DNA from 3 places in the Fictibacillus marinisediminis genome. Region 3 is predicted to be linked to each of the others. Evidence: riboswitches for the same ligand, from Rfam matches in the RefSeq annotation. Region 3 holds a riboswitch; each other region holds the start of a gene.
What was found. A riboswitch is a leader RNA that binds a small molecule or an ion and turns the genes downstream of it on or off. The one in region 3 is predicted to bind thiamine pyrophosphate.
Positions count from the first base shown of each region.

Region 1: linked by a shared signal. The riboswitch ahead of thiT (energy-coupled thiamine transporter ThiT) and the one ahead of LCY76_RS05270 (thiamine phosphate synthase) in region 3 are both predicted to bind thiamine pyrophosphate.
Region 2: linked by a shared signal. The riboswitch ahead of thiD (bifunctional hydroxymethylpyrimidine kinase/phosphomethylpyrimidine kinase) and the one ahead of LCY76_RS05270 (thiamine phosphate synthase) in region 3 are both predicted to bind thiamine pyrophosphate.

Region 1 is NZ_JAIWJX010000002.1:1,876,718-1,887,555, forward strand. It holds gene pknB (Stk1 family PASTA domain-containing Ser/Thr kinase) at 1-972, shown strand, start outside; gene rsgA (ribosome small subunit-dependent GTPase A) at 962-1,855, shown strand; gene rpe (ribulose-phosphate 3-epimerase) at 1,857-2,504, shown strand; TPP riboswitch at 2,529-2,636, shown strand; gene thiT (energy-coupled thiamine transporter ThiT) at 2,710-3,282, shown strand; gene LCY76_RS10170 (thiamine diphosphokinase) at 3,279-3,920, shown strand; gene spoVM (stage V sporulation protein SpoVM) at 4,019-4,099, shown strand; gene rpmB (50S ribosomal protein L28) at 4,249-4,437, opposite strand; gene LCY76_RS10185 (Asp23/Gls24 family envelope stress response protein) at 4,669-5,031, shown strand; gene LCY76_RS10190 (DAK2 domain-containing protein) at 5,047-6,723, shown strand; gene sdaAB (L-serine ammonia-lyase, iron-sulfur-dependent subunit beta) at 6,815-7,477, shown strand; gene sdaAA (L-serine ammonia-lyase, iron-sulfur-dependent, subunit alpha) at 7,499-8,386, shown strand; gene recG (ATP-dependent DNA helicase RecG) at 8,383-10,425, shown strand; gene fapR (transcription factor FapR) at 10,572-10,838, shown strand, end outside.
Region 2 is NZ_JAIWJX010000002.1:1,498,370-1,509,207, reverse strand. It holds gene thiE (thiamine phosphate synthase) at 1-130, opposite strand, end outside; gene thiM (hydroxyethylthiazole kinase) at 143-940, opposite strand; gene thiD (bifunctional hydroxymethylpyrimidine kinase/phosphomethylpyrimidine kinase) at 937-1,743, opposite strand; TPP riboswitch at 1,885-1,990, opposite strand; gene LCY76_RS08215 (hypothetical protein) at 2,145-2,381, shown strand; gene LCY76_RS08210 (IDEAL domain-containing protein) at 2,515-2,745, shown strand; gene LCY76_RS08205 (DUF4349 domain-containing protein) at 2,759-3,625, opposite strand; gene LCY76_RS08200 (YecA family protein) at 3,780-4,736, shown strand; gene LCY76_RS08195 (GerAB/ArcD/ProY family transporter) at 4,768-5,862, opposite strand; gene LCY76_RS08190 (Ger(x)C family spore germination protein) at 6,013-7,230, opposite strand; gene LCY76_RS08185 (spore germination protein) at 7,227-8,726, opposite strand; gene LCY76_RS08180 (APC family permease) at 8,842-10,191, opposite strand; gene LCY76_RS08175 (FdhF/YdeP family oxidoreductase) at 10,331-10,838, opposite strand, start outside.
Region 3 is NZ_JAIWJX010000002.1:945,294-956,131, reverse strand. It holds gene thiO (glycine oxidase ThiO) at 1-1,080, opposite strand, end outside; gene LCY76_RS05270 (thiamine phosphate synthase) at 1,059-1,697, opposite strand; TPP riboswitch at 1,793-1,898, opposite strand; gene LCY76_RS05265 (glycine--tRNA ligase) at 1,950-3,332, opposite strand; gene LCY76_RS05260 (LSm family protein) at 3,847-4,233, opposite strand; gene LCY76_RS05255 (DUF1206 domain-containing protein) at 4,381-5,235, shown strand; gene LCY76_RS05250 (penicillin acylase family protein) at 5,285-7,615, opposite strand; gene LCY76_RS05245 (GDSL-type esterase/lipase family protein) at 7,844-8,728, shown strand; gene LCY76_RS05240 (Dph6-related ATP pyrophosphatase) at 8,712-9,383, opposite strand; gene LCY76_RS05235 (CPBP family intramembrane glutamic endopeptidase) at 9,466-10,203, shown strand; gene LCY76_RS05230 (hypothetical protein) at 10,384-10,838, opposite strand, start outside.

The sequences.
Region 1 (10,838 bases), 930 kb from region 3:
GCCTTTGTGGTCATGCCTGGTTGGTTTAAAGTGAAAGATGTTTCTGTTCCCAATGTTATCCATAAAGATTACGAATACGGGTTTGAACGGCTCGCAAAACTCGGTTTTAACGTCGAACGGAAAGAGCGCTACGATGAAGATGTGGAACAGGGGAAAATTATAAAACAGGATCCTGATCCCCATTCTATGGTTAAAGAAGGCAGCACGGTTACACTTTTTGTTTCTAAAGGCTTTAAGAAAGTGGACATGCTGGATCTTACCGGAATGAGTGAAGATGCTGCACGAGACCTCTTAAACGAAAGAGGCTACGATAGCAAGAACATTGAGACCATACCGGTGGAATCAGAGGAAACGCCTGAGGGTGAGGTCGTCTCACAGAGCCCGGATAAAGGGGAAAAAGTCAATCCGAGCGAAATACAGGTGATTCTTCGTGTCAGTACTGGCCCGCCTTCGATTCAGCTTGAGAACTTATCAAATTCCTCGAAAGAAGATGTTGAGAAATACATCTCGCAGGAAGGGCTTAATGTCAACTTTACAAAAGAGTACTCTGATACCGTAGAAGAAGGAAAGGTCATCTCGCAAAAACCTTCACCTTATACGAATGTCAAAAAAGGTTCTACGGTTGATGTCGTTATTTCAAAAGGCAAAAAACCAGAACCGAAGCCCAAACCAAAGCCTGATGTTCAGGAAGACATCACATTTAATAATAAAATAACAGTTGAAGTTTCAAAGGGTGATGAGAATAAACAGTTCCAGGTCAGAATTGTTTACAGCGATGCCAAAGAGGAAAATGCTGTTTTCGTAGAAGAAGAAATTTCCCAGACGAAAGAGTATATGGTGCCTTTGACCGTCTCGCCGGACCATGATGCTTCCTATACCGTTTATTTAAATGGGAAAGAGCAGGCATCAAAAACATTTAATTATCAAGATGCGAAGGAAGGTAAATTCAAAGGAGCGAACAATGGACAATAAGACTGAAGGCAGAATTATTAAATCAGTCGCAGGATTCTATTATGTACAATACAATGACAAAGTCTTTCAATGCAGAGGCCGTGGCAATTTCCGTAAAAAGAAAATTACGCCTGTGGTCGGAGATTGGGTCGTATTTGAATCCTCCAACCCGACAGACGGATACATTATGGATGTTAAGGAAAGAAAGAACGAGTTAAACCGGCCGCCAATTTCAAATGTTGACCAGGCAATTCTCGTTTTCTCTGCCGTCCGGCCGGAATTTTCAAGTTCACTGCTGGACCGTTTTCTTGTTCATATCGAAGACAATGGCATTCAGCCGGTGATCTGCTTTACGAAGATGGATTTGATTGAAAGTGCAGAGTATCAGAAGGAAATCGAAAATTACATCGCTGCTTATAAGAAGCTCGGATATGAGGTCATTCCAACCTCTGCGATGTCGCTGGCCGGTATGGAAGACATCAAACCGATATTTAAAGGAAAAACGAGCGTCTTCGCAGGACAGTCCGGGGTAGGGAAGTCGTCTCTCTTGAATGCGCTGATGCCTGAACTCATGCTGGAGACGAATGACATATCAGATCATCTTGGACGCGGAAAGCATACAACGAGGCATGTTGAACTCCTTCCTTTTGAAGGGGGCTTGATCGCAGACACTCCTGGATTCAGCTCATTGGACTTTGTAGAAATTGAAACCGAAGAGCTCTCCTACAACTTCCCTGAGATGAAACAGAGGGTATCACAATGCAAGTTTCGCGGCTGCACTCACAGCTCTGAACCGAAATGCGCAGTAAAAAAAGCAGTGGAAGAGGGAGAGATCCCATCGTTCCGCTATGATCATTATCTTGAATTTTTGCAGGAAATCAAGGATCAAAAACGGAGGTACTAACATGATAAAAGTTGCGCCTTCCATTCTTTCCGCAGACTTTTCAAAGCTCGGTGAAGAAATTAAGGCAGTGGAAGAAAACGGTGCTGATTATATCCATATCGATGTGATGGATGGGCATTTTGTGCCGAATATTACGATGGGGCCTTTAGTCGTTAAAGCCATCAGGCCGCTCACTGAACTGACATTTGATGTACATTTAATGATTGAAAACCCTGACCGGTATATCCCGGAGTTTGCAAAAGCAGGTGCTGATATCATTACTGTTCATGTTGAAGCATGTCCGCACCTTCATCGGACCATTCAATTAATTAAAGAGCAGGGAAAAAAGGCAGGGGTCGTATTAAATCCTGCTACTCCTGTTGAAACCATTCAGCATATTTTGGCTGATATAGACCTTGTGCTCATCATGTCTGTAAATCCAGGCTTTGGTGGACAATCCTTCATACACACTGTGCTTCCTAAGATTGAAGTATTATCTGCGAGGATCAAGGAGCAGGGCTTGAACGTTGAAATTGAGGTAGACGGCGGCGTGAACGCAGAGACTGCCCGTCTTTGTGAGAAAGCTGGAGCTACCGTATTAGTAGCGGGATCAGCCATTTATGGGCAAAAAGACATAAAGGGTGCAATCCGTACCATTCGTGGTGTATAATATATAATAAGTATAATTGAAAAAAGTAACCACAGGGGGAGTCCCAAACAGGGGCTGAGAGGGGAGTACACTCCCGACCCTTTGAACCTGAAGCAGGATCATGCCTGCGTAGGAATGTGGAGTCGCAGTTGTTAACGATAAGCAACCGTCATTCACATGCCGGTTGCTTTTTTCTTTTTATTAAAGATGTTTGGGGGAGATTGATTTGAGTAAAAAAATTATGTTTTTGACTGAAGTGGCGATGATGTCAGCGTTGGCCATCATACTTAGTTTTGTTCAATTTAAAGGGCTTTGGGCAAATGGAGGCTCAGTTTCATTGGAGATGCTGCCAATCTTTTTAATGGCATTCCGCCGAGGGGTCCCTGGTGGAGTATTAACTGGTCTGATTGTCGGGATGGTAAAGATCCTGGTTGATGGAACCGCAGGATACAATCCCGCAGGTTTGATCCTGGATTACCCTCTCGCGTTCCTATTGGCTGGATTTGCCGGGGTGTTTAAAGTCAGTTCGGAAAGCCAATCTAAAAGGAGGATCTCAGCGATTGTGGCAGGCATCGCCTTCGGAAGCCTGCTCCGTTTGGCCTCCCATGTTGTATCAGGAGTCATATTCTTTGCATCATACGCCCCAAAAGGCATGAACCCTGTGCTGTACTCCATTGTGTATAATGCTTCATACATGATCCCGGTTGCTTTGATCACTGCAGCTGCTTTTATTTTCTTGACAAAAACAGCACCGCGGCTGCTGCATAGGACCGATCCAAGAGTTGTTAACGCGGCATGAAAATTATCATTTTAGCAGGAGGTCCGGAAGAAAGGCAGCCGGACCTCTCTTTATTTGCCGGCGAAAAGGCAGTCTGGGCAGGTGTTGACCGCGGCGTATTCTACTTGTTGAAAAAAGGAATCATACCCGGCTGTGTATTTGGAGATTTCGATTCTGTGAACAGCAGTGAGCGTGAATGGATGGCTTCATTTAACCTTCCTTCTTTTGAGTATGACAGTGAAAAGGATAAAACTGATCTAGAGCTGGCCCTTGAATGGGCACTGGGGCAAAAACCGGAACAGATCCTGCTGCTGGGTGTTACGGGCGGGCGCCTGGATCATGAACTGGCCAATATCCAATTGCTCCTTCATGGACTCGAAGCCGGAATTAACATTGAAATATGGGACAGGCAGAATAAGATTGCCTTATCAGCACCAGGACCGCATATCATACAACAAGAGCCTGAGTTCTCTTATGTCTCTTTCCTTCCATTTAACGGGCCTGTTACCGGCCTGACTCTGACAGGGTTCAAATATCCGCTTCAGGATCAATACTTGCCGATGGGTTCTACTCTCTGCATTTCCAATGAGCTTGTAAATAAAAGTGGTACTTATTCATTCTCGGGCGGCATATTAATGTTGGTAAAGAGCCATGATTAATATTTTATGCGTCGGGCCGCATGGTACTATTTTTATAAAAGCGAATATATTTATTAGGGAATGTCTTATTTTTTCAAAGGGCCTGGAGGAGGGGTATGATGAAATTTTACACCATTAAACTGCCTAGGTTTTTAGGAGGATTTGTACGTGCGGTTTTAGGTTCATTTAAAAAAGGATAATCACTTCCATCCAAAAGAAAAAAGCACCCATCAAGGGTGCTTTTTTCTTTTCAAGAAGTGTTGTCCCGTTCCAGCGCTTGTCGGACCTTGCAGCCCGCTTGCGCTTTTCCAAATAAAAAACAACGGGGATGCCGTTGTTTTAAGAGCGATTAAACGCGTTCAACTTTTCCGGATTTAAGGGCACGTGCAGAAACATAAACACGTTTAGGCTTCCCGTCAACCAAGATGCGGACTTTTTGAACGTTTACTCCCCAGCTCTTTTTAGATTTGTTCAATGCGTGGGAACGCTTGTTTCCTGTTTTAGGTCCTTTACCAGTAACGTAACATTTGCGTGACATAATTGTACCTCCTTTATAACAGTAAAACTGTATCATATCAGTCGTATGTTAAATACTAACCTATAGTAGCATGACCACTTAAGAAAAGCAACAAATGATTTTTCGTATTTCAAGTAAAAAGGCTTGACATGGCTTTGTGACTATTGTCAAATGGAGTTGTCCTTTCATAAAACTTAATTTTATAGTAAAATGAGGTTTAGCCATAATTGATTGATTAAAGGGGGATTCATCATGTCCATCGAAATGAAGAATAAATACGGCCAGATTGACATTTCTACGGAAGTGATCGCTACTATTGCTGGCGGCGCTGCTATTGATTGCTACGGTATTGTAGGCATGGCTTCCAGGAAGCAGTTAAAGGATGGTATTACCGAACTTTTAGGACGTGACAACTTCTCCCGGGGGATTGTGGTTCGGCAAGAAGAAGATGAAGTACATATTGATATGTATATTATTGTAAGCTACGGAACAAAGATTTCTGAAGTAGCCCATAATGTACAGACAAAAGTGAAATATACCCTCGATCAAATGCTGGGTCTCTCTGTAGATTCTGTTAACATTTTTGTTCAGGGTGTCAGGGTGACAACCCCTTAGTTAGGAGGAAAGTTCGTGTCTTTAACAGTTTTAGACGGTAAAAAGTTTGCGGCTATGGTTGCATTGGGAGCCGCAAACTTATCAAAAAACGCAGCAATGGTAGATGCACTTAATGTTTTTCCTGTGCCGGACGGGGATACAGGAACCAACATGAACCTTACGATTACTTCTGGTGCAAAAGAAGTTCAAAACAACATAATTCCCGATATCAGTAAAGTCGCGAGCTCTTTTTCCCGAGGCTTGCTCATGGGGGCAAGAGGCAACTCCGGGGTTATATTATCCCAGCTTTTCCGTGGTTTTTCAAAATCAATCGAAGGAAAAGAAACCATTACTTCGGCTGACTTTGCAAGAGCATTTGAGAACGGAGTAGAAACAGCCTATAAGGCTGTGATGAAGCCCATCGAGGGAACCATTCTTACGGTGGCTAAAGATGCGGCAAAACGTGCTGTTAAGGCGGCTAAAAAAAGTGATGATATCCTTTTCGTCATGTACGAAGTTGTAACGGAAGCCAAAGCTTCCCTAGACAGAACTCCTGACTTGCTTCCGGTTTTGAAAGAAGTAGGCGTTGTTGATTCAGGCGGGCAAGGGCTTCTGACGGTTTATGAAGGCTTTCTGTCCGCACTGGAAGGAAAGGACCTTCCTGAAATTTCTCCGCAAGGGCCTTCTATGAAGGAAATGGTTAATGCCGAGCACCATAAAGCACAGCTTCATATGAAAACCGAAGATATCCATTTCGGATACTGTACAGAGTTTATGGTGAAATTCGAACCTGAGAAATTAAAGAAGGCGCCTTTCATTGAGGAAGCATTCCGTAATGAATTAAACGAGCATGGCGATTCTTTGCTTGTTGTTGCCGATGATGATCTTGTAAAAGTTCATATTCATACGGAACAGCCGGGCAACATGCTTACCCTTGCTCAGAAACATGGAAGTCTGATCAACATTAAAATTGAAAACATGCGTGAGCAGCATACTGCGATTTTGGAATCTGAGACACATGTGCCCGTTAAGATGCCTGAATCTAAACAAGAGAAAAAAGCATATGGCATCGTTACCGTAGCGATGGGGAGCGGCATTAAAGAATTGTTCACTTCACTCGGTGCCGGTTACGTTATTGAAGGCGGACAAACGATGAACCCTAGTACCGAAGATATCGTCAAAGCCATTGAAGAAGTGAATGCCGAAAAAGTAATCGTGCTTCCGAACAACGGAAACATTGTTATGGCTGCAGAGCAGGCAGCATCCATCGTCGACCAGGATGTAATCGTCGTCCGCTCTAAAAACGTTCCTCAGGGAATGGCGGCTCTGCTTGTGTTTAACCCTTCAGCAGAATTGGAAGAAAATCATAAGAAGATGACAGACGCGCTTTCAAGCGTAAAATCCGGACAGCTTACATTTGCTGTAAGAGATACTTCCATTGATGGCGTCGAGATTTCAAAAGGCGATTTCATGGGGATCTTGAACGGCAAGATCGTAGCTTCCATGCCGGATAAAGATGAAGCGGTTCAGGAGCTTGTAAAGGAAATGATTGATGAGGATTCTGAAATCATCACCCTGATTTCCGGTGAAGATGCATCGGATGAAGATACGGAACGTTTAGTTCAGTTTATCGAGGAATCTTTCCCTTCTATAGAAGTGGAAGTCCATGAGGGCAGCCAGCCGCTTTATCCTTTTATTATCTCAGTTGAGTAGGTAAAATGTTCTCTCCATTATTGTTGAGTTATGATACAGTAATGGAGGGAATATTTTTTATGTCAGCTATATTTTTATCGGAGGGACATGAATGAAATACAAAAGTGTTTTTGATATAATCGGGCCAGTCATGATTGGGCCATCAAGCTCCCATACAGCAGGAGCTGCACGAATCGGGAGGGTCGCCCGCCACCTGTTTGGCAGGAAGCCAGAATATGCCCATATTTCTTTTTATGGTTCGTTTGCAAAAACGTACCGCGGACACGGGACTGATGTGGCGATCGTTGGAGGAATCCTTGATTTTGATACTTTTGATACTAGGATTGTGGATGCGCTTTCATTGGCGGAAGAGCAAGGTATTGAGATAAAGATGACCGAGGAAGATGCACTGACCGATCATCCCAATACCGCAAAGATCATTCTTGGTGACCAGAATGGAAAAATTGAACTGGTTGGGATATCGATCGGCGGAGGGAAAATAGAGATAGTTGAGCTAAACGGTTTTGAACTGAAGCTGAGCGGAAACCACCCTGCAATACTGATTGTTCATAACGACAGATACGGAGCCATCGCAGGAGTTGCAAATATTCTCGCCAAGCATCAGATCAATATCGGCCACATGCGGGTTTCACGGAAAGAAAAAGGACAAGAAGCTCTCATGATCATTGAAGTAGACCAAAATATAGACCCGGTACTCATCGAGGAGATTGAATCACTGCCAATTGTACAGCAAGTGGTAAAAATTAATGAGTAACCTTGAAAGGGAGAAGTAAGTATGTTTCGTAATGTTGCCGAACTAGTGGAACTTGCCGAGGCAAAAGAATGCAAGATTTCAGATATCATGATTGAGCAGGAAATGGAGTTTACTGGCCGGACGAAAGATGAAATCATCAGCCAGATGGACAGAAACTTAAAGGTAATGGAAGAAGCTGTTGAACGAGGAATAACGGAAGATGTTAAATCTCATTCCGGATTGACTGGCGGGGATGCCATCCTCCTTCAGAATTATTTAAAAAGCGGGAAAAGCCTTTCAGGTGAATTCATGCTGGATGCGGTCAGTAAAGCTATCGCAACCAATGAAGTCAACGCGGCGATGGGAACCATCTGTGCTACCCCTACAGCAGGCTCAGCAGGCGTGGTTCCTGGAACGCTCTTTGCCTTGAAAGATAAATTAAATCCGACAAGAGAGCAGATGGTCGCCTTTTTATTTGCTTCTGGAGCTTTCGGATTTGTAGTCGCCAACAATGCTTCTATTTCAGGTGCTGCCGGGGGCTGTCAGGCAGAAGTCGGATCAGCGACCGGTATGGCAGCAGCGGCCATTGTTGAGCTAGCTGGCGGGACACCTTCACAGTCCGCAGAAGCGATGGCTATCGCTCTGAAGAACATGCTCGGGCTCGTTTGTGATCCTGTTGCAGGCCTTGTAGAAGTACCTTGTGTAAAGCGGAACGCCATGGGAGCAAGCAATGCAATTGTTGCTGCTGATATGGCGCTCGCAGGAATCAAGAGCAGGATTCCGTGCGATGAAGTCATCGATGCGATGTACAAGATCGGGCAATCAATGCCGACAGCACTGAAAGAAACAGCGCAAGGAGGTTTGGCGGCTACACCAACTGCCCGGGAGCTTGAAGCGAAAATATTTGGAATAGCCCTGGAAAAAAAATGAAGCTTAACGAATTAAAAGTGACAGAGATCAATGGGATCGGTGAGAGCAAATCAGAAGAACTGAAAGAGCTTGGGGTTGTCTCAGTGATGGATCTGCTTGAATATTTGCCGTTCCGCTATGACAATCATCAGCTGAAAGATCTGGCCGATGTAAAACATGAAGAGAGGGCAACAATCGAAGGGAAGGTTCACAGTGAACCTTCTCTCCGTTATTTTCCAAGAAAAAAATCAAAACTCAGCATCAGGGTGCTGATCGGACGTTATTTAATTACTGCTGTCTTTTTTAATCAGCCGTATTTAAAAAAGCAGCTTACACCCGGACAAACGGTTACCCTCACAGGGAAATGGGATGCTCATAAAATGACCCTGACCGTCAATGACATTAAATTTGGGCTGCAGCCGCAAGATGAAAGCATCGATCCCATCTATCCGGTCAAGGGAGAGATGAGCGTTAAGCAAGTAAGGAGGCTGATCAAACTCGCCTTCAACCAATATGGTGAGGAGGTTGAGGAAGTGCTTCCGAAGGAGAGTTTGGAGTCCTATAAGCTCTGGCCGAGAAAACAAGCCCTATACAGCCTGCACTTTCCGAAGAGTTTTGAACATTTAAAACAGGCGCGCCGCCGGATGGTATATGAGGAATTCCTGCTTTTTCAGCTTAAGATGCAAATGTTTAAAAAGATCAACCGGGAACAGTCTGCCGGAGAAAAACTGCATTTCAGCATGGATGATGTCAACAGGTTTGTTACTTCCTTACCGTTCCCGCTGACGAATGCCCAGCAGCGGGTCACTCATGAAATTTTAAAAGACATGTCCTCTCCCCACAGGATGAATCGCCTTCTTCAGGGAGATGTCGGATCTGGCAAAACAGTCGTTGCAGCCATCGCCCTATTTGCAGCTGTTTCCTCAGGAAGCCAAGGAGCTTTGATGGTACCGACAGAAATATTGGCGGAACAGCACTACCATTCGCTTCTCCAACTGCTTGAACCTCATCAGATTAAAGTGGAATTACTGACAAGTTCTGTGAAAGGGAAAAGACGGGCAGATATTTTAGCAAAGCTTGCAGAGGGAGAAGTGAATGTGTTAATTGGTACACACGCACTCATTCAGGATGAGGTTGTATTTCATCAATTAGGCCTTGTCATAACTGATGAACAGCACCGTTTCGGCGTCAAACAGCGCCGGGTGCTGCGAGAAAAAGGACAAAGTCCGGATGTTCTGTTCATGACAGCAACCCCCATTCCGCGGACGCTTGCAATCTCCGTGTTTGGAGACATGGATGTTTCTGTCATCGACGAAATGCCAGCCGGCAGAAAAGCTATCGAAACCTATTGGGCTAAACATAACATGCTTGACCGTGTCCTCGGTTTTGTACAGAAAGAGCTTGATCAAGGGAGACAGGCCTATGTGATCTGTCCGCTTATTGAGGAGTCAGACAAGCTGGATGTACAGAATGCGATTGATGTGCATGCACAGCTGCAGCACTATTTTCATCAATACAGGGTCGGCTTAATGCATGGAAGGCTCCATTCCTCTGAAAAAGAGGAAGTGATGAGAGAATTTACTGAGAATAAGTGCCATGTTCTGGTATCTACGACCGTAGTGGAAGTAGGAGTAAACGTACCGAACGCCACGATGATGGTGATCTACGATGCGGAAAGGTTTGGCCTGTCACAGCTTCATCAGCTCAGGGGCCGCGTTGGCCGTGGAAGTGATCAGTCGTATTGTATATTAATCGCTGACCCGAAATCAGAAGAGGGAAAAGAAAGAATGAGGATCATGACTGAAACCTCTGATGGTTTTGTTCTGTCAGAAAAAGATCTTGAACTTAGAGGCCCTGGGGACTTCTTCGGCAGCAAACAGAGCGGGGTTCCAGATTTTAAGATCGCAGATATCGTGCATGACTACCGTGTGCTCGAGGTGGCGAGGAACGATGCTTCCCGGCTCGTCAATTCAGAAGCGCTTTTTCATGAAGAGGCCTACGCTCCGCTTAGAAGCTTCTTGGAAAAGGAAGGCGTGTTAACATCGGAACGCCTTGACTGATGAGGGTTCTGCTTCCGACGAATAGGTCCTTTCTTGAAATGATATAGCTGCTATTATATACTACTGTTAGTACCAGCTCTTAAAAAGCGAAAAACCGTGCATCCATAGAGGCTGATGCTTAAATGGCATATCTGGATGGTGTATACATGAAAAGAACGAAAAAAGAACGACAGGCTTTGCTGAAAGCTACGATTGAAAGGACGCCGTTTATTACGGATGAAGAACTGGCGGATAAATTCACTGTCAGTGTCCAGACCATACGGCTTGACCGTCTTGAACTTTCGATCCCGGAACTGAGGGAACGGATCAAAAACGTTGCACAGCAGCAGCTGGATACCGTTAAAGCCCTTCCGCTCGAGGAAGTAATCGGCGAAATTATTGATCTCCAGCTGGACGAAGCAGCGATATCCATA
Region 2 (10,838 bases), 550 kb from region 3:
CACGATATTGAAAAAGCGTCGCTCCCCCCTTTAGCGCCTGCTCCAGCACTAGTTCAGGTTCAGCTCTGCAGTTTAAGCTTCCCATAATAAAATAAACTTTTAACTGCAGTTTAAGCGTATTATATTCCATCTGTAAGCCTCCTTAGCTCCATCTGCCGGCCGTATTCAAGTCTTCAGGGTTTAATAGATAGAGCTCATCCAATAATGCTGTCTGAAAGGAGCCTGGTCCTGCTGAAACGGCTTTAGCGCGTTCAGCACAGATTCCCAGCATCGTCAAAGCGCCTGCGGCCCTCTGGCAACAGGAAAGGCCGGTTTCCAGAGATCTGGCCATAAACAAACCGATAAGAGAGGTTGAGAAACAGCCGGTCCCTGTCACATAAGACAATATTTCATGTCCGCCACTAATCGCTATGCATTCCTTTCCATCACTCACTGCATCCTTTTTCCCTGTAATGACAATGACCGAACCGAGCTTACTGGCCGCATGCAAAGCAAGCTCATCATCGTTTTCTGATTGATCACCATCAACCCCTTTGCCACCCCAGTCACCTCCGTACAAAAAGGAGATCTCTGCGGCATTGCCGCAAATGACATCGGGAGAAACCTGTTCAACCAGCTCCTCAACGGCTTTCTTCCTTAATAAGGAAAGTCCTGCACCCACCGGATCCAAAATGACAGGAATGCCCAGTTCCTTCGCTTTTTTTCCAGCCAAAACCATTGCTTTAATTGAGTCAGGTTCAACGGTTCCAATATTTAAAACCAGTGCGTCAGCTGCCATGACGGCTTCTTCAGCCTCTTCATAATGAAGAGCCATCATCGGGCTTCCTCCAGCTGCCAAGATGCCGTTCGCTAAAAAATTCATCGTTACTTGGTTAGTGATGTGATGAATCAGAGGTTTTTTCTTTCTAATGTCTTTTAAAAGTACACTCAGTTCTTTCATGCCTGATTCCTCCTGTATGCCCAATGGTTTGTCGGCCCATGCCCGCTGCCAATATGAAGCGGGTGGCTGATTGCTTCCTGTATAAAAGTTTTCGCTGTTTTTACAGCATGAATCGGGGTTTTTCCAAGAGCCAGTTCAGCAGCAATGGCAGCTGCAAACGTACAGCCGGTTCCATGAGTTTGCGGTGTATCAATCCTTCTTCCTTCCAGCTCATGCATCTGCTCACCATCATAAAACAAGTCGACTGGTGCTTTATCATGAGAGAGATGGCCTCCTTTGATCACAATCATTCCTGCTCCTAAATCATGCAAAAATTTTGCAGCATCCTCCCTGTCTTGCTTTGTGGAAATGCTTCTTCCTGTTAGCTGCTCAGCTTCGGGAATATTCGGTGTCAGGATCGAGGCTAGAGGAATCAGCTGTTTTTTCAGGGCTTCTACTGCATCCCTTCTCAGAAGGTCCGCCCCCCCTTTCGCGATCATTACAGGATCCACAACAACGTTTTTCCATTCATACTTTCGAATATGACGAGATACCGCTTCTATAATTTCTGCACTGAAAAGCATGCCCGTCTTTAAAGCTTCAGGACGAAGATCCTCTTCTATGCTGTTTAACTGCTTTAGGATCATCTCAACAGGCACCGGGTGGATCCCCTGAACGCCTAATGTATTCTGTGCAGTCACAGCTGTGATGACAGACATTCCATAGGCTCCCAATTCCTGAAACGTTTTTAGATCGGCCTGGATTCCTGCTCCCCCTCCTGAATCTGATCCTGCAACTGTCAATGCTTTTGGTGTTTTTAACATATGGAAGAACTCCTTTCACCACTAGAAAAGCGCAAGTGGCCTGATCTGTTAAGATCCCTGTTCACTGAAACTGGACACGACCTCCTTCGACCGCTAAAAAGCCGCCTTCTGAAGAGAAGGCGGCTTAAACATGAATGCTGATAAAAGTTTAAGCCACTTCCCTCCGCCAGTATTAACCGGATCAGGTTCAAAGGGTCAAAGACATTTCTTTTCTCAGCTTTAAATCAAAGCTCCCCTAGTGGTATACGATGTATGATGTTACTTCTATCCTAAATGACAGCGGCCGAAGCGTCAAACAAGGGATAAAATTTGTCGAAAAGTTAGGCTGCTGTGTTTAAAACAGAACGGATACGGGCATTATTTATACAACACCCGATAGAAAATCTGGAGGGAGAGAAATTATGAATATCAGAGAGAAACTGCAAAATTTAAAACAAAATCCAGAAGATGTTTACAGTCACTCACAAACAGAAGAATCCTTCTCAAGAAATTACACCAATCCCGTAGAAGTCAAATATATCCCTGCAGAAGATGTTTACGAATTAAAAGTATTTGATATGGAAGGCGGTGAACAGCTGGACAGTAAAAAATTCCATTCTGCAGATGAGGTCCTGGCTGATTTGAATATTGAGAAGTAAAATGAAAAAAACTAAATTTTCAGATTAAACTGTTGCTATTATTACCAGTGATAAGTATACTAGTAAAAACCCATTAACGCATGAGCTTTCAATCCTACAAGCTTCTGCAAAAAAATTCAAGGAGGAATAGAGCATGAAAGACAATACATCGTATAATAAAGACATGAACGATCTTGTGAAATATAAACTTCAGAAGAAAAATGACCCGTTCGCTTTTAATATGGTTGCTCAGATGATCCTTGATGAGTCGCTGCACGCCCATCAGATGAAACGTTATAAAGAACAAATAGATGAAGCCCTGGAAAAACGTGATGAAAAACTGTTCATGAAACTGACGGATGAATATATTAAATTCCTTGGATAAGAAACCAAACCTTTTACGGTTTGGTTTCTTTTTTTGAACGCTTTATCCTTCTTAAGTAAAGCCATGCTCCTCCAATAGCCATGAAAAGGATAATGACAGGCGACAATCCAATGAGTGCAATAATGAGATAGGAAATAGTATGAACCAGTCCATTCCACGTCTCTTTAAATAAAGTCTTTGACTTTCCCCAGGTGTTCAGCTCTTCATTGTTCTTCATCCCAATATTTTTCACTTCAAAATGGACCGTAACCGTTGAAAAATCGCTTTGATTCTCTAAATAGTTTATTCTGCCCTGGATTTTTTCAATCTGTTCCTGCACTCCTGATAGTTCTTTGGATATGGCAAGGAGGTCCTCTGTTTTATTTGCATTCTTCATGAAGCTTTCCAAACGGTTACGAACAATGCGCTTTGCCTTCAGTCTTGCTTCCAAGTCAGTATATTCCTCTGTAACATCTCGTCCATTTATGATTTCATGAGGACTCCCAGAACTTAATTCTCCTGCCTTTTTTGTGAAAACAAGAAAATCTTTCTTTGGAATTCTTATTTTCAGGTAACCCCCATTTTGCCCTTCTTCTTCAGACAAGGATTCACTTTCAACGATATAGCCGCCCATTTGTTTTGTGAGTTGTTCCACTTCACTCCGGACCTTCTTAACGTTTTGAACGCTTATCATTATTTCACTCGTGTAAATCATTTTTCTCCCTTGGTCGGCAGCAGGCTGCTTGTCTTCTTTAGCGGATTCCCTTTTCATGCTGGTGGAAGAGCCTCCCCCTTCAGACGACTTTGATGCCATGTTTTCATCCTTGCTGCTGCACGACGCCAGAACTAAAACGATCATCACCCATACGGCCATGAACTGTTGATTTCTCTTTTTTATCATCATCATGTCCCCCTTTTATTTATAGACGGCCCAAAGTACCTTTTTGTTACAATATATGGTAATTTTATAGCTGTGAGTTGCAATATCACCCGAATATGCTAGTATTTACAAAGTGATTTATTTACAACAAGAGCAGTGAAGTTCGGAGGGTAACATGAACAAAGTAGGAAGAAACGAACCTTGTCCATGCGGCAGCGGGAAAAAATATAAGAGTTGCTGTCATCGATCGGTCACAACCGTTCAATTAAACAAGATTGTCGAAGTGAGCCGCCATCAGGAAGGCTTAGCTAAGTTTGCCTTTGACCATTTTCATGAAGAAATGGGGAGCCAAACACGCAATTACATAGAAAAATACAAGATTGGAAGAGATGATGAACAAACGTATGCGAATCTGATGGTTTGCTGGCTGATGTTCCATTCTGATGTGAAGGACGGCAGATCACCAATCGTGTATTACCTTAAAGAGCAAAAAGGGAAAGAACAGCCGGAAATCCTGGATATCATAGCAGACTGGGAGAAGTGCTTCCCTTCCGTTTATAAAATGGTCTCAAAAGTAAACCGAAATACCTTTTTATTACAAGATGTGATGACAGATCAGGAATACACGGTTGAATTTAATTCTGAGATTCTTCCACACGACGGAACCGGTCTAGCAGGTTCTATTATCTATACTGGAGAACATTACGAATTTTACATTGATTTTGCTGAGATTCCTCAGGGAGAATTGCAAGAACGCTTAGATGCGCTGACTGACATGAAAATAAACTTAAAAGATGATTTTCCTAAAGCTCTACAGGTTCTTTTGTCGAAACAAGAGAAAGCAGCTGATGAAGACGCTGTCCCGCAGCCGGCTGATAGAGTTCTATCTTTGCTTAAAGAGAACGCATCAGAGGAGATCTACAATGAGGCGGAAAGAATTTGGAATGAATGGACAAAAGCACGAAACTTGGTTATCCGTAAGGAGCAGCCCTATGCAGCCGCTCTTCATTATTTGGCGACCAAGGACGTCCTGAATGAGTCTGCCACACAACCTGAAGTAGCCAAACGGTATGGCACATCCGCATCCAGCCTGTCTGCAAAATACCGCCAGCTAAAAACGGCTTTAAACTAAAAAAGAACCTGCTCAAATGGGCAGGTTCTTTTTATGTATCAGTTCTCTTGTTCTTTTTAAGGATTACTCCAATGATCAGCACCACAATTAAAAGAAAATATAGGGTAAACCACCAGAGCGTCCAGTTTTTTGCGACGAAATCGGTAAATTCCATCGTATTGCTGTGTTCATGGTTGCTCATTGCCCATACAAGCAAACCCGCAGGAAGAAGAAACGGTCCATAAGAATGGTGCTTGGCAACCTGCTGCAGTCCCATCATAGCAGCAAGAAAACAAATAACAATCTTAACAAAAATCCCGACGATCCAAACAACGGCTATCAGTACCTCAACCCGCTCCAAAAGTTTAACAATATTAATGGCACGCATCAATTCAAATGTAGGAAACGTAGTCCGGCTTACCATGTAGTAGCCGTCACAGCCGATTGCCACGATAATTGTAATGAGGAGTATAATTCCAGACGCGACAATAGCATTCAAGTAGGATCTCATCAGCTTTTTCTTTTTCCTGACATACGTAAAAACCGTGCCTAACAATATGACTTCAATAAATGGAAAACCCGTCGTCGTATAAGCCCCCTGCATGACCGTAGAAAGAGGCTGTTCCAAAACCGGCTTAAAGTACCTGATATCGAATCGGTTCAGCGTTAATATAAGCGATGCGATAAACAGAACCGCCATGATGGGGTTTAAGAATTCGTTCACCCGTGCAATATTGTTCAACCCATAATAGCAGGAATACAAAGAAACAAGAATCAGCATGATCTGAAACGTCCATGCGTTCGTATCCGGGAGTACGCTTGAAATCATAAAGTTACTGACATTTCTCACGACATACGAACACAAATGAAGAGAGTAAAATACAATAATGAGTGATAGAATGCTCCCAATCCATTTGCCGCTAACCGTTTCTACTATTTCAAAAATGGATTGATACTGATAGAGTGACAAAAGGTAAATCCAAAGCAGATTAATGAATATGCCAATTGCTATGGCTATAATCATGGACAGCCATGCATCCTGTTTTGAATAATAGGATGTTAAATTTGGAGCCATCAATAATGAACTTCCTACCAGGAAGCTGACTGTTAATAGAAATAGCTGCCATTGATTCAAGGTGTGATTCATCGTTAACCTCCAAACCACATTTCATAAATCGGTACGTACGTGTTATTGATCCAATTGTTTAGGTGAAGGAAGTCATGATTTGTTAAATAGCAGAAAGTGTAAAGCAGGGTAAACATCCAGAAACCAGCCAGTACATAACGGTATTTGTGTTTACTTTTCTTGGTTGATGGTTTCAATTCTAGCACCTGTCGTTTCCAGTTTTATTTTTACCTCTGCCTTTATTTTGGCTGCTGCAAAATTTTCAGGCCAGTCGTTTTTCTTCCTTTTCCAATAATCAGGATCATCTTCATATAGAAGCTGACCAAACCCGAATACATCCGTTTTTTCTTTTTGTGCCTTTTTCACTGCGCTCACCACTTCCTTTTTCAACACTTTCGCCAAGAACTTCTCAATAACCCGCAATTCTGCAGGGTCACCAAGATTAACATTGCATGTCACTTCCTGCAGGTAACCCTTACCATTAACTTCTATGGAAAAAAAAACGTTATCCCCTTTTACTATAGGTTTCACACTGGTTTTAATTTCCTTGGCTACCAATGCAAGATGGCCTTTTTTGTTCCCGCATTTTTGAGTAAAAACAGAGATCTCCTTCGTTCTGCCTGAAATCATCGCCCATCCCTTAGATTCTTCCGCAGTTAACCAGCTCTTCAGCCTGTCTTTATCAAATAAGGCGAGTCCTGTAATCAGAAAGGTTTTATCGTTGGCTCGAATATTATTAAGATTGGAGATGTCTGAAGCCTTTTTTGAGCTTTCCAATACCTCAACACCGGGAATGGCGGGATCCCTGTGTTCACCAAATCTCCACCGTACCACATCTTTTTCCAATACACCTTCTGACAGTCCCGTAGTTAAAGAAGATAATTGTAAGCGGTTGTTCAACGACTCACCAGGATTTTTAAAGATTGGCGTGTAGATCGTCAGGATTTCTTTTGCTGTTGAATGCTTTGCTATAAACATAGGAACAGTTTCTCTGAACTCATGATTTCGTTCCATAAAATCAAAAAGGGGCTTTAACCCTTTTTTTCTCGCATATTTCTCACCGATGACCACACTGTTAATATGAGAGAACATCATATACCGGGGGAGTATCCTTCCTGCCTTATCAATCCCTTCATATATGGTAGAACCCTTCACAGAATAAGTATAGACAGAACCACCTGACCCTCCTGATACCGCCCCTCCCTGGTTTCCAGTTGCCCCGTTAGGATTTAAAACTTGAATATGAACCTCTGTTTTTCCGGATTTGCTTATGTCAATTCCAAGAGCCGAAACGATAAGAAGTTCATTCAATTCGCGCCTGCCATTGCATCCAGCTAAAGAGAACGAAACTACAATTGTAATCATCAACAGTATTTTTAATCGTTTCATGAGCTTGCTTTCCATTTTTTATAGAGTTTTGTCTGTTTCCACCAGAAAGGAAGTCGTAAAAGAGTATCATCCTGTTCGTCGGTAAATGGGGCAAGGGATGTGAAATAAGGTTTTCCCATGGAGGTCAATGAACATAGATGAACAAACAGGGCCAGGTAGAACATGATGATGCCGTAAATTCCTATTGTTGCCGCTAAAATCATTAACGCAAAGCGGAGTATCCTTGCCGCACCGCTGAATGCATAGTATGGGGAGACGAAGCTTGAGATTGCAGTAAGCGAGACAACAATAACAATGGCAGGTGATACTAAACCCGCAGCAACGGCTGACTCCCCGATAACGATAGCCCCAACGATAGAGACGGCAGAACCGATCGGCCTTGGCATTCGAATGCCCGCCTCCCTTAAAATTTCAAAGATTATTTCCATGATCAACGCCTCTAAAAAAGCGGGAAAAGGAACTCCTTCACGCTGTGCGGCAAGGCTCACGAGCAGGTTCGTTGGGATCAGTTCCTGATGAAAGCTTGTAACGGCAATATAGACAGCGGGAAGCGAAAAGGAGATGATAAAAGACATCACCCGTACAAACCGGACAAGAATGGAAAGATCATAATGGCTGTAGTAGTCTTCAGCTGCCTGAAAGAAAGAAATAAAGGTGACAGGCGTTATAAGAACGAATGGAGTTCCCTCTATCAGAATCACTATTTTCCCTTCAGCAAGTGCCGCTGCTGCTACATCAGGACGCTCTGATGATTGAAACGTCGGAAACGGAGTATAACCATTTTCATCGATCAGTTCTTCAATCATCCCTCCTTCAAAGACTTTGTCCGTGTCAAGATTGATCAGTCTGTTCATCACTTCATTTAATACTTGTAGATCGGCTTTGTTTTCCATATAGGCTACAAGCACCGTCGTTTTTGTTACATTTCCTATCTGCAAGGGCTTGAAGCGCAACAGGGGGTTAGAGATTCTTCTTCTCAGCAGCGTCGTGTTAATTTGAAGGGTTTCAATGAACCCTTCCCGCGGACCCCTGACGGTCGTCTGTGACTCGGGCTCATCGATTCCTCTCGTTGGAAAGAATTCCAGCGGGATCGTATAAGCCACGTCCAGTCCATCCACAAAGACAGCCACTTGCCCTTTTAAGATTGGTGTAATAATATGTCCGAACAGCTGATGTTTGTTAACAACAGCGGAAACCTCAATCTGCTGAATCAATGTCTGAGGGGTTACATCCTCTTCAGTATCCTGCCAATCGTGTATAGGCTGAAGAATGGATAGATCAATCTGCTGCTTGTTTACGAGCCCTTCAATGAAACAAACGACAAAAGGAACAGGTCTCTCATAGAATGGCAGAATCTTCACATCCATGCTCTCACCTAAGATATTTTTCAAGTGATCGAGGTTTTCATCAATCTGTAAAGAAACTTCTATATTTTCATAAGCTTTAGCTTCTGAACCTGCAATCGGCCGCCGTTTTAAACGTTTCCTGATCTTCATCCATTCATTCACCTCCACTCTGTTTACTTCTCATTTTCTGTAGTATGCTGCCTTTTTATTCGATAAAACAAAAAAGCCCTGCTGAAAATTCAGCAGAGCAAACAGATAATGACGCTTATTTGGCTTGTTGTTTCAAGAATTCATCACTTGAAGTTTTGCCTTTATTTCTATTTAAATACCAATACAGCGGCAAGCCCAACAAAGTCACAGCGATTGCAGTTAAGCTGTCCCTCGGATTATCATAGATCGTCGCAATCACGATATAACCAGCCCCTATGATCGCAAACGCTGGAACAAACGGGAACAGAGGAACGCTGTACGTCCTTTCTTTCTCCTTGTTTCTTTTTCTCAATAAAAAGACGGCATAGAAGGCAAAAATGTAAAAAATATAAATTGCAAATATCGCCATGGCTGATAGGTAATCCGGGTTGGAAACAAGCATCAGAATAACGGCAAACACGACTTGCAGCCCTGTCGCAGGGATCGGTGTTCCAAACTTTTCTGAAACAGATGCCAGAAAGCGGGATGCCGGAAGCTGCTTGCGTTGAGCCATGGCGTACGTTACCCTTGGAAACGTCAGAATTTTTCCATTAAGACAACCGAAAATAGAAACGGCAATTCCAATAGCAATCAGCTTTCCGCCAATATCTCCGAATAATAAGGAAGCTGCTTTACCTGCAGAGTTCTCGCCGAGGTCGACGATCGTGCTTGCAGGCAGTACATGAAACATCGCTACATTTACAAGGAGGTAAGCCGCTGTGACAACAAGAATACCGCCGACGATGGCTTTAGGAAGAATTTTTGCAGGGTTCTTCATTTCACCTGCAACAAAACCAACCATCAGCCATCCATCATATGCCCACAATGTCGCCAATATGGCTGCTCCCATACTAATCTCGCCTGTTAGTCCGCTGCCTGCATTCAGGACCTCTTCATTTCCTTTCCAGATCCCAAACACAATAATTAAAATAATAGGCAGCAGCTTTCCTATCGTTGCGGCGTTTTGAACAATTCCCCCGTACTTGGTGCCGAAACTATTAATGACCGCCAAGAAAATAACGGTTATAACGCCAATCCATGGACCGGCCTTTTCATTCCATCCAAAAAGGTTCGCGATCAAAGAGCCAAAATAGAGTCCAAGCCCTCCAATGATAGCAGGTCCGTAGATGACCGTCTGAACCCATCCGCTTAAATAACCCCATACTTTTCCGTATACTTCTTCCATATAGACGTATAGCCCGCCTGTTTTTGGAATTTGAGTGGCAACTTCTGCAATGGTCAGGCCGCCTGCCAGGGTGATGAGTCCCCCCAGTATCCAGGCCAGCAGCGCCATATTGGAGCCTCCCGCATACTCAATTACCTTTCCAGGCTTCATAAAGATACCTGATCCGATCACTGTTCCAATTACAATAGACATCGCCACTGAAAGCCCGATGTCTTTTTTGAGACCTGCTTCTGTGTTCACTTTTCTGTCCACTCCCAAACTATTTTTGTCTATTCTAGAAGGACTTTCTTTTAAAAACCTTATCATAGCCGGGATCATCTGTCACTACGCTCAAAAATAGTAATAGTATTCAAAAAAATCCAAATATACTACCAAGGCCTTAATCCTCATCTAATTCTGATTCAGCCAGCCTTTTCTCTTTATATGCCTTGTCTTTTTGGGCATAAAATACTTCAGCCTTTTCAATCAAGGCTCCTGAATTGTATTCCGGAATCCCGGCTGATCTTTCATAAACACCTTTAGGGATTAAACAATTGGCTTCTGGCCAGTATAAAGCGGCGTTACGCCTTTTTATGTCTGCAATCTTCACCCGGCCCCGAAACAAACCGTGCCGATTGTAAACCACAACGGATTCTCCTTCCCGTAAACCAAGCTCTAAAACGTCCTTCAAGTGAAGGAGTACGTCTTCTCTGGATGCTTGGTTAAAAGGATCCATTTTATGATAAACCATGGAATTGAACTGTTTTCCTCTCCTTGTCGTAATGGTAAATTCTCCTCTTCCCTGCCGCCGTTCCGGCAGATCAATGGCAAGAAGCCGCCCCCTGCCGTCTTCTGTCGGGCAAATGCCTCCTTCACAAAGCCAGGCACCTCCCCATTGAAACACATCT
Region 3 (10,838 bases):
TCTTTCTTCCTGCAGATTTCCGATCAGCAGCTCTGCCATCCATCGCCCTGTCAGCGGACTGAGCAGGATGCCATTGCGAAAATGGCCTGCCGCAATGTACAAGTCTTTATGGTAAGGATGTTTCCCCATGTACGGGAGGCCATCAGGAGTTTGCGGCCGAAACCCTGTCCATGCCTTCTCCCATTCGCCCTGTTCGATGGCAGGAAGGACTTCACGCGCTTTTGTCAGCAGTTCCAACACTCCCTTTGCTCTAACCTTTCTGTCGTATGTACCTGCTTCCATGGTTGCTCCGATTACGAGCCTGCCTCCTTGCTTAGGGACAAGATAGCATTCATCTGAGATGACAGTTGATGTAATGACCGGTTCTAAAAAGGTTAAAGAAATACACTCTCCCTTTACTGGAAAAAGAGGCATGTGCAATCCGGTCTGGGCCGCCAGCTTCCCTGTCCAGACGCCTGATGCGAGCACTGCCTTCTCTCCGAAAAACATACCCGCGCTCGTTTGGATTCCAATCCCTGACCGGCCTATTTCGAAACCGGCTGCTTCGGTATAATCTAAAAAATCAGCTCCAAGCTTTGCTGCCGATTGGGCAAAGGCTTTCGTCAATTGAGATGGATTGACCTGGCCGTCTTTCGGCAAATACATTGCACCTTCCAATTCTTTTGACAGCATCGGCTCCATTTTCAAAAGCTCCGATCCGCTGATCCACTCTGCCGGCTGGCCGTTATCGTTGTGAAAATCAGTGAGTTGCTGCAATCGGAGTCTTTCCTTTTTATTTTTTGCCGCTTTAAACAGGCCTTTGTCTATAAACTCAATGTCGATCCCGCTGATTTCCTTCAGTTCCCTGCTTAACTCAGGAAAAAGACTCCTGCTCTCACGGGCCATCGTGTAAAGAGGCCCTGCCTCATTCAGTTCTGCCTGCGCTCCAAGCATGCCTGCAGCGGCCGATGAAGCTTCACTGCCTATTCGGTTCTTTTCAATCACAAGCACGGTATACTCTGTATGTTTGCGCAAATAGTAAGCAATGGCACAGCCGATTATCCCCCCCCCAGCAATGATCACATCATAGTGCCTGGGCATTTTGACATTTCCTCCTTCTTAAGAGCTTCCGCATAGCCTTTCGCTACTAAACCCGGATCCGTCGCCGACCAGATCCCCGACATGACGGCGATTCCTTTTGCGCCCGCTTTTATGAGTTCACTAGTATTACTCGGTGTAACTCCTCCGATGGCGATAACTGGAACAGTGACCGCATCAGCAACCTCCCGCAATTGATCCAGACCCCGCGGCTCGCTCCCTTTTTTGCTTCCTGTTTTAAAAACGTGCCCGTAAAACAAATAATGAGCTCCTTTTTCTTCAGCATAGAGCGCTTCATCTATGGAATGAACGGATTGGCCGATTCTCAGCCCGCTAAAATAGCGGTGTACGATTTCCGGATCAAGACTGGAGCCTTTTAAGTGAACGCCTTCAGCTCCCGAAGCAACGGCTACATCCACACGGTCATTGATATAGATCTGCTCCCGGCCCAATCCTGCTCTCTTCAATCTCTCTGCCAGATTGAAAATCTCACTGGCACTTCTGTCTTTTTCCCTGATATGTATGCATGTCACATATGGAGCCAGGATGGATGCGGCCGAGATGATTTCGTCAGGCTGCTTCCTTCCATTCGTCATTACATGAAACTCGAATTTCCCCACCTTGCATCCTCCTTTTCCCCATGCAAAAAAGCCACCCTTTTCGCAAAGAGTGGCTGATTATCTGTTTTCTAATCAAGAGCAGCTATATGTGTCATACAGTGCAGATTCCACTTCCCTACGCTGGCATCACCCAGATCAGGTTCAAAGGGTTTAGAACAGGTTGTTCAGTCTCAGCCGGCAAAGGCTCCCCCAGTGTTGCTATAGTTATTTAATTAACTTCATCTTACCATTCAGGTCAAAAATGTAAAGAGATTAAAATTTGATCTTCGATTCCAGGAAGGATCGAAGCTCTGATACCGGCATGCGGACCTGTTCCATTGTGTCGCGGTCACGTACCGTTACCTGCTGATCTTCTTTAGAATCAAAATCATACGTAATACAGAAAGGAGTTCCGATTTCATCCTGTCTGCGGTAACGTTTTCCGATGGAACCTGTTTCATCAAAATCAACCATGAAGTCGCTGGCAAGACCGGCAAATACTTCTCTTGCTTCTTCAGAAAGCTTTTTCGATAAAGGAAGTACTGCCGCTTTAAACGGCGCAAGAGCTGGATGCAAGTGAAGAACAGCCCTTGTATCTCCGCCTTCAAGCTCTTCCTCTTCAAACGCGTCGATCAAGAACGCAAGTGTTACACGGTCTGCGCCGAGTGAAGGCTCGATGCAATAAGGGATGTAACGGTCATTCGTTTCTTGATCGATATAGTTAAAGTCTTCACCAGAGTGCTCGCTGTGGCGTTTAAGGTCAAAATCAGTACGGGATGCGATGCCCCAAAGCTCTCCCCATCCAAACGGGAACTGGTATTCAAAATCTGTCGTAGCGTTGCTGTAGTGGGAAAGCTCTTCGGATTCATGGTCACGCAGGCGAAGCTTATCCTGTTTCATGCCAAGATTCAATAAGAAATCGTGAGCATACTGTTTCCAGAAATCAAACCATTTCAGTTCTTCGCCAGGCTTGCAGAAGAACTCGAGCTCCATCTGTTCGAACTCACGGGTACGGAAAGTGAAGTTACCAGGTGTGATCTCATTACGGAAGCTTTTGCCGACCTGAGCGATCCCGAACGGCAATTTCTTTCTCATCGTACGCTGCACGTTTTTAAAGTTTACAAAGATCCCTTGTGCTGTTTCGGGACGAAGATAGATTTCGTTCGTGCTGGATTCCGTTACACCCTGGAACGTTTTGAACATCAGGTTAAACTGGCGGATAGATGTAAAGTCGTGCGCATCACAATCCGGACATGCGATGTTATGCTCTTCAATCAACTTTTCCATTTCATCGAAAGAAAGCCCGTCAACAATCTTCTCGATTCCTTTTTCAGCAAGTGCATCTTCAATCAATTTATCGGCACGGTGTCTTGCTTTACATTGCTTACAGTCGATCATTGGATCATTGAAGTTTCCGATGTGTCCAGATGCTACCCATGTTTGCGGGTTCATGAGAATCGCTGCATCCAAACCAACATTGTATGGAGATTCCTGAACAAACTTTTTCCACCAAGCTTTTTTCACGTTGTTCTTCAGTTCAACGCCGAGCGGGCCGTAATCCCACGTATTGGACAAGCCTCCGTAAATTTCTGAACCCGGAAAAATAAATCCGCGCTGTTTTGCCATGTTGACGATCTGTTCCATTGTCACACTCATGACCATCTCTCCTTTTTTAGAAAATGCTAATTAAATCAACCAAAAAAGCCCTCATCCATAGACAAATATCCTTGTCCAGGGACGAGAGCTTATACTCACGCGGTTCCACCCTAATTGATGCTTAAAAAAGCATCCGCTTTGGTCAATTAATCGCTCGAGACTGCCGTTTCTCTGAACTTTTGTCCGGGCTTCCACCACCCCCGGATCGCTTTTCACAAAAGCACCTCAGATACTATTCGTCTGTCATAGCTTTACATGTTTAGATTATGGGGAAAATAGTACAATTTTTCAGCCGTATTGTCAAGTTTTTTCAGCCAGTTGGCCCTTTCCCCTATTATAAGCCAGAAGTTTCCGGTTCATTCAAGATGGTTGAAGAGTGTTTACTGTCCGGTGTGGGGGTTTTACATGCCGATGTTTCGGATTCACATGCTAATCTCACTCATTTACAGGCCAATTTCTCAGACAGCAAAAAAACTCTTCACGTTATCAGCGAAGAGTTTTTTATCTTTACTTATCAAAACCCGCCAAAGCCTCCACCTGGGAAGCCTCCATAGCCGCCTGGAAAACCGCCGTATCCGCCCGGAAAACCGCCGTACCCTCCCGGAAAACCGCCATAGCCGCCAGGATATGGTGCAACCCCGCCGTAACCGTAACCGTAGCCATAAGCGAACGGACGGGGCGCAAGGGCAAACCCTGCAATGGAACCGAGTCCAAGACCTACCAAGGCTGCACCAAGGACCGGAAAGAACCGTCCTGAACCATCGTCATGATAGGGAAGGAGATAGACATTTTCTGTATTAACGCTTTGGATGGAGCCTCTATAGACACTCCCGTCATGGGTGGTAATTTCAACGTCTTGCCCAATATGCTGACAGCAAAGACCGTAATAATGTTCCTTCAAAAGTAAACCTCCTCTTTACCCTGATTACAGTACTTACCCTGCATCTTATGCAAATTGTGGAAAACGGGTGTGGACAGCAGTCTGCCCGTTTCAACTATTGGAGAAAATGGGTATATAGAAGATAGAAACCTTGAAAGGGGCTCCTTTATGGAAAAAGATTTGTCACAGCACAAAGAACATGCCCAAAGAAAAGCAGAAGAATATAAAGATGAAGCTGCACCATGGATCGTCCGGATGGCCCGCTTCGGCCATTTCTCAAAAGGAGCCGTTTATATTGTCATTGGAATACTTGCTGTAATGACAGCATTCGGTTTGCAAGGTAAATTAACCACTTCCTCAGGTGCCCTCTACACCATTGCCAAGCAGCCCTTTGGCTCTGTCATGCTCGCTGCGCTGGCTGTGGGGCTTGCAGGCTATGCACTGTGGCAAGTCATCATGACGGTCTTTGACCCCGAACATAAAGGAAATGACGCAAAAGGATGGATGGCGCGAATCAGTTATCTCATCATCGCTGCCATATATTTCAGTCTATGTGTTAGTGCAATCAAAATAATCTTCAGAGCGAGTGCCAACTCGTCAAGTCAAAAATACCAGACCTTATCCGCAAAAGCGCTGGCACAGCCCTTCGGACAAACAATCATTGCGGTTATTGGTGCTGTATTTATCGGTATAGGGGTTTATAACTTCTACAAGGCCTATACGGAAAAATTCAAAAAAGGGCTTAAACGTCATGAGATGAATCAGAAAGAATGGAAGACCGCACGTTATATCGGGAAGTTCGGACTTTTTGCACATGGTGTAGTATTCGCCATCATCGGCATCTTTTTAATCAGAACAGCCATTCAGGCAGATCCAGATGAAACAAAGGGGCTGGATGGTGCTCTGGCTGAACTTGTAAAGCAGCCGTTCGGTCCAGTGCTCCTTACTATCGTCGCTCTCGGACTGGTCGCTTATGGCGCCTACTTGCTCTTTGAAGCGAAGTACCGAAGACTCGATCCTTAATCATCTCTATACAGCAAAACAGCCTCGTCCCTTTTGGACGAGGCTGTTTTCATTTACCAGGCTTTAATACTAGTTTTTCTCCGTTTTTAAAGCTGGATTCATTCGTTTCCGTTACATGATAACGGCCTGAAGTCCAATCTTCGATCTGGTTATCATACCACTTGCTGAGGACATGTCCTGACTGTCCTGGACCGACGACATTGTAGGTTTTCGTCAAGTCCGCCAGATCAACAACCGTTCTCCAGGCGGCTCCATGGTTCACTTTTCCTGTAAAAGAATCCCAGCCTGCAGCACCTACTGTTACCCTGCTTCCTCCCATCGGCGTTTCTTTTGGATTAAACAGCAGGTTCAGCGGCTTTATCGCTGATAGAGGATGATCAAACGGCAATGTATGATACGTTCCCCACTTCCACTTATCGGGATTTTCACCCTGCAGCTTCTCCACCTGTTTAACCGTTCTGCTGAAGGAGATTGTTGCGGCTTCGTCCAGCCCCCCTGCCTCTTTGATCCAGGGACCTTCCTTACCCTCGGCCGCATGGCGGATCAGTTCATCCACGACTTGAGCCTTGCCGTCAAACAACGGCATCATCTTTTCATCAATCTTTTTTTCAAAGAGAACATCGCTGACCTCTTGCATCCATAAGTTGAACAGCAGGGGTGCAGCAAGATTTTTGTCATCTTCATGATTCCAGTCTTTCAATAGTTTTACCGCTTTTCTGCCGTTTGTTCCAAGGTCTGCAGTCTTTAAATGGGTGAGAAGGATCGGCAGCATTTCTTCTGCCTGAAGATTTTTCCTGTCGAATTGCAGCTTCTGCATATCTTTTATGGAAAGCTTTTCTTTGGCTGACAGAACATCTTTTATTCGCTGCTCTCGGTAAGGCTGGGCCCATGAATCAGTAATGTGGTACGGGTAGTCGTCACCGATCACTTTATTATTGGCCGTTGCAATAAATCCTTCTTTTGGGTTCACGGCCGTCGGGAGCTTATCCCAAGGAATATAGCCTTTCCACTCATATTTCTTTTCCCAGCCCGGTACTGGGACAGAAGCATATTTTTCTTTACGGATCGGAATCAGTCCATTGGCGCGATAGGCAATTGTTCCGTCTTTAGATGCGAAGACAAAGTTCTGGGCCGGTGTATGAAAATAAGTCAGCGCCTTTTTAAACTCATTCCAGTTCTTTGCCTTATTAAACATCAGTACAGCCTGAAGTTCCGTTGAGGGTTCAAGTGCTGTCCATCTCATGGAAAGCGCCGTATTCTTTTGCTTGTCGTAAGCAAATTCGGACATGATCGGACCGTGGCGGGTAATCGTGACTTTGTAAGGAAGGGTCTTTTGATCTTTCACTTTTATATTTTCTGTGATGATCTTGGCTTTCTCCCATTTTCCTTCAAACAGAAATTCATCCGGATGATCGGCATTTCTTTTTTCAATGTAAAGGTCCTGAACATCGGGTCCTACATTTGTGACTCCCCATGCAATCTGTGTGTTCCGGCCAACGATAATTCCCGGAACCCCCGCAAATATGACACCGCTTACATTCATGCCGGGTGCTTTTAAATGGCTTTCGTACCAGATCGATGGCGTGCTCAATCCAAGATGAGGATCATCTGCAAGATACGGCAGACCCGATTTTGTTTTGGTTCCAGCCACCACCCAATCATTCGAACCGTTGAATTCATTAGGAATGACCGCTTTAGCGAGGCTGCTCTTAATATCCACCTTTGCTTTGCTTGCGATTTCAATGATCTCTGCTCCTCCCTTAGGATAAGAAGGGAATAGATCAAGTGCGTTGTCCTTTGGGAAATTCTGCAGCAAATAATGCCTGAATGCCTGTCCTTCCCAATGTCCGCCAAGATCAAACGCCATATATTTTCCGATGGTCAATGAATCGACGGGCGTCCATTTCTTTGGCTTGTACCCTACCATCAAAAATTCGATCGGAAGGGAATTTTTCTTTTCGGCATCCCTTAAGTAGGCGTTCACGCCATCCGCGTACCATTGCAGCACTTGCTTCGCTTCAGAAGAATACAGTTCATACGATGCCTCTGCAGCTCTTCGTAAACCGAGCGTCCTGAAATAACGGTCCTTTTCCACCGTTTTCTCACCGATTACTTCGCTTAATTGTCCTGACGCCTGGCGCCTGCTCAAATCCATTTGAAACATCCTGTCCTGGGCCGTAACGTACCCTTGGGCAGTATATAAATCTTTTAAACTGCCAGCCTTGATATGAGGTACACCGTTCTTGTCACGGACAGCTACTGCCGTTCCGGAAAGTGATGGAACGGTTTTCGTACCGCTCACAACTGGAAGGCTCTTTCTTAGTACCCAATAGGCAGCCGATCCCGAAATGGCAGTGACAAGAAGCAGTCCTGCCAGCATAATCACGGCCACTCTTTTCCATTTTTCTTTTTCGGTATCTGTTTTTCAATTTGAATAGCTGTTTCCACCTGTATTCCCCCTCTTTCTTTATGGCTTCTTTACTCTTGTCTTTTTTCCTTCTTCTGTAAAATCCAATTTTAAGAAATCTCATATGTCCTGCAAAAGTTTATATATTTGATAGAAGAAGTAATGATGGTTTAAAATGGTTACTTTGAAAGGGGGAGCCGTATGAAAAAATGGATATGGCTGACGCTCATCCTTTTTGCATTATGTACGCTGGCTGCTGGAGGGTGGTATTACTATCCCCAGTTTAAGATTGATCGCCTGAAGGCACAGAATGCAGCAGCCACTGAATCTGCCGGGACGAATTCCCGTTCGGCTGATGTTTCTTATATTCAGCATTTAAAAAGCCTGCCTGCAAAAGAGATTCATCATCTAGCTTTGGGAGATTCGGTCATTCAGGGCCGAGGTTCTAATCAAGGCGGTTTTATTAAAATGGCCAACAGTAATCTGGCTGTCCTTACGTCTAAAAAAGTGCAGCTAGATAATCAGGGAATTTCAGGAGCGACCAGCCGTGATCTGCTTGACTACATCTCATCCCCAGGTATGTCGGACCGGATAAAATCTGCAGATATTATTACGATCAATATCGGGGGCAATGACCTGGTGAAACTGGCTTTAAAGGAAGGGCCTGTCCAGGCACTTCAGGATTATCAAAACGTGAAATCTGCTTATGAAGAAAATTTAAATAAGATATTTTCATTGATTCGAAAAGAGAATCCTGATGCTATTCTCGTATACAATGAATTGTATAACGCTGTGGACTCGGGAGAATCCTTTTATCCGGCAACTAAAAAATTGCTGAATGACTGGAATCTGATTGCCTATGAAACAACAGCCAAATATAAACCATCTGTTGTGATACCGAGCAGCGAAGTGCTTAAGCCTGAAAACAGGAAAGAATGGATTTATGATTCTATTCATCCCAACGACAAAGGCCACGAACTGATTGCGGAGCAGATGATTAAAACACTTAAAGCTCCTTATAAGAAAAATAAAAGGCATTGTCCCAGCAGAGGACAATGCCTTTTCATCTTTATTCAGCGAGCATAAAGTCACGATAAACAAAATTGCCGTCTCTAACCGTCTCACTTCCCTGAACCACTTCAATCTTTTGCCTGAACAATGGCCCCCCAATTACAAGAGTATGGAATTCTCCGTTTTCTCCGCATGCATCTACGTTTTCGGGTAAATCCCTTCTCCAGTCGCCGTTGATCTCACGGCCCAGAAAATCTTCATTCAGCTTCGTCCGATCAAGAGTAGTAACGACGGTCCGGTATCCCAACGCGAGAAATTCGTCGATGAGATCCTCTGACTTTGCGCCCCACAGAGGGAAAACAGCTTCCATTCCAGCCGGTTTTAATTTGGACTCCCTGTACTCTCTGATGTCAGCAAGAAAAATGTCTCCAAACATCACGTGCTGAATGCCGGCTTGGCTCACCTTGTCCATTTCTTCCCGCATCCGCTCCTCGTAGATCTCATTTGTGCATACTTTTGGAATTCTAACTTTGCGGACAGGAAAGCCAAGCGCGTTAGCCTGCGCATCAAGAATTTCCTCCCGAATGCCATGTATGCTCGTCCTTTTAAAATCCTCGTTGACTGTCGTCAACAAAGAATCGATTTCATATTCCTTTGATTCCAGCAATTTATGAAGAGCCAGCATGGAATCTTTGCCCCCGCTGAATGAAACTACAATTTTTTTTGTCATCGTCTCACTTCCTTTTGTATCCTATTTTTGGTGTAATTGAAATAGATTCTACATATGATTATAAAGCAATGAGGAGGAGAGAATGGAAGAACATTTGGAGTATACAGAAGAAATACCTCAGCCATTGATGAAGAAGAAACGTGCCTATCCGGTGACCTGGGGAGGATTCATCGGCTTTTTTGGTGCTTACCTTGGATTCATCATCTTGTTTTCATTGCTGACTGGCATGTTTTACGCGCTCGCAGCTGTCATTTTTGGTTTTTCCATGGCTGGATTTGAAAAAAGCCCAGTCTTTTTGCTGATTGATGCCTTAACGTTCATTGCCGTCATGCTCGTCTTTAAGCGCACCCGTCAGTTTATATTCCAGAAACTAACGCTGGGTGCCCTGAAAAAGAAGAAAACCTACTTCTTGATGGCCGGGGCTCTCATCATTTGCCAGGTATCCCAATATCTTATTTTTGAGGTGCTTCATCTCGAAGAGCCCGGATCAAAAGGAGATGACCGCCTTTTTACAAGCGGGATTGGTATCGCCGGTATCGCTATTGTTATTTTTTGTGCCTGCATTGCTGCACCTGTAACTGAAGAATTGGTCTTCCGGGGATTTCTTTTCCGTTTCTTTCATGAGAGATATCATTTTATTGCGGGGCTGACTGTTTCTTCTGCTGTCTTTGGCTCTTTGCATATCGGTTATCCGCTGGCTGCCGGTATCATGGGCATGGTTTTTGCTATGCTGTTCTACTTTACTAAATCTCTCGTTCCCGGCATGCTTGTCCATGCTCTATGGAATACGTATGTCTCCATTGTCGAGCTTCATTCTTAAGTGTATTTAGCAAAAAAATAGAGGCACCTTTGTAAAGGTGCCTCATATGTATAGGGGATTTATATTATCTCACCTTTAAATCTTATTGATAAGCATCAAGAGACTTGCGACTTGGTGCCTATTTTTGCTTCTTCTTGGCATTACAGCCTTCAGTCAGACGATATAACTAAGACCTTTACGCTAGCCCCATAATCCTTTAACCAGCAGATCGCCTTTTATGAATCCGTTAATCCCGTTTTTCTCAAGCAGATAATCCACAACCTCCTGCCGATCCATCCCTAGAGTCTCCAGCCCTTTGGCGATCGTCTTGAGGTAAGCAAAGGAAGGAGGCACAAACTCTTCCTCCCCCATATCATGGTTGGATGTAAACGTGAAAATCGGCTTGCCTTCGCAATCTCCCAAATAAACGATGGTTCCGTACCATCCCTCCGTTAAGGGAAGAAAACGGGATTCCTTAATTCGGGCGAAATCAATCTCTAAACCATCGATTCCGTTTTCCTGTGAAGCTACATCCATAAACTGCTCTTCAGAAATCAAATACATTCTTCCTGCTGTCTTCTCATTTTCACCTTCACGGTGGCCGATGAACGCCACTCCTCCTGTTCCCCATTTGCTTTCCTGTTTAGAAAAATAAA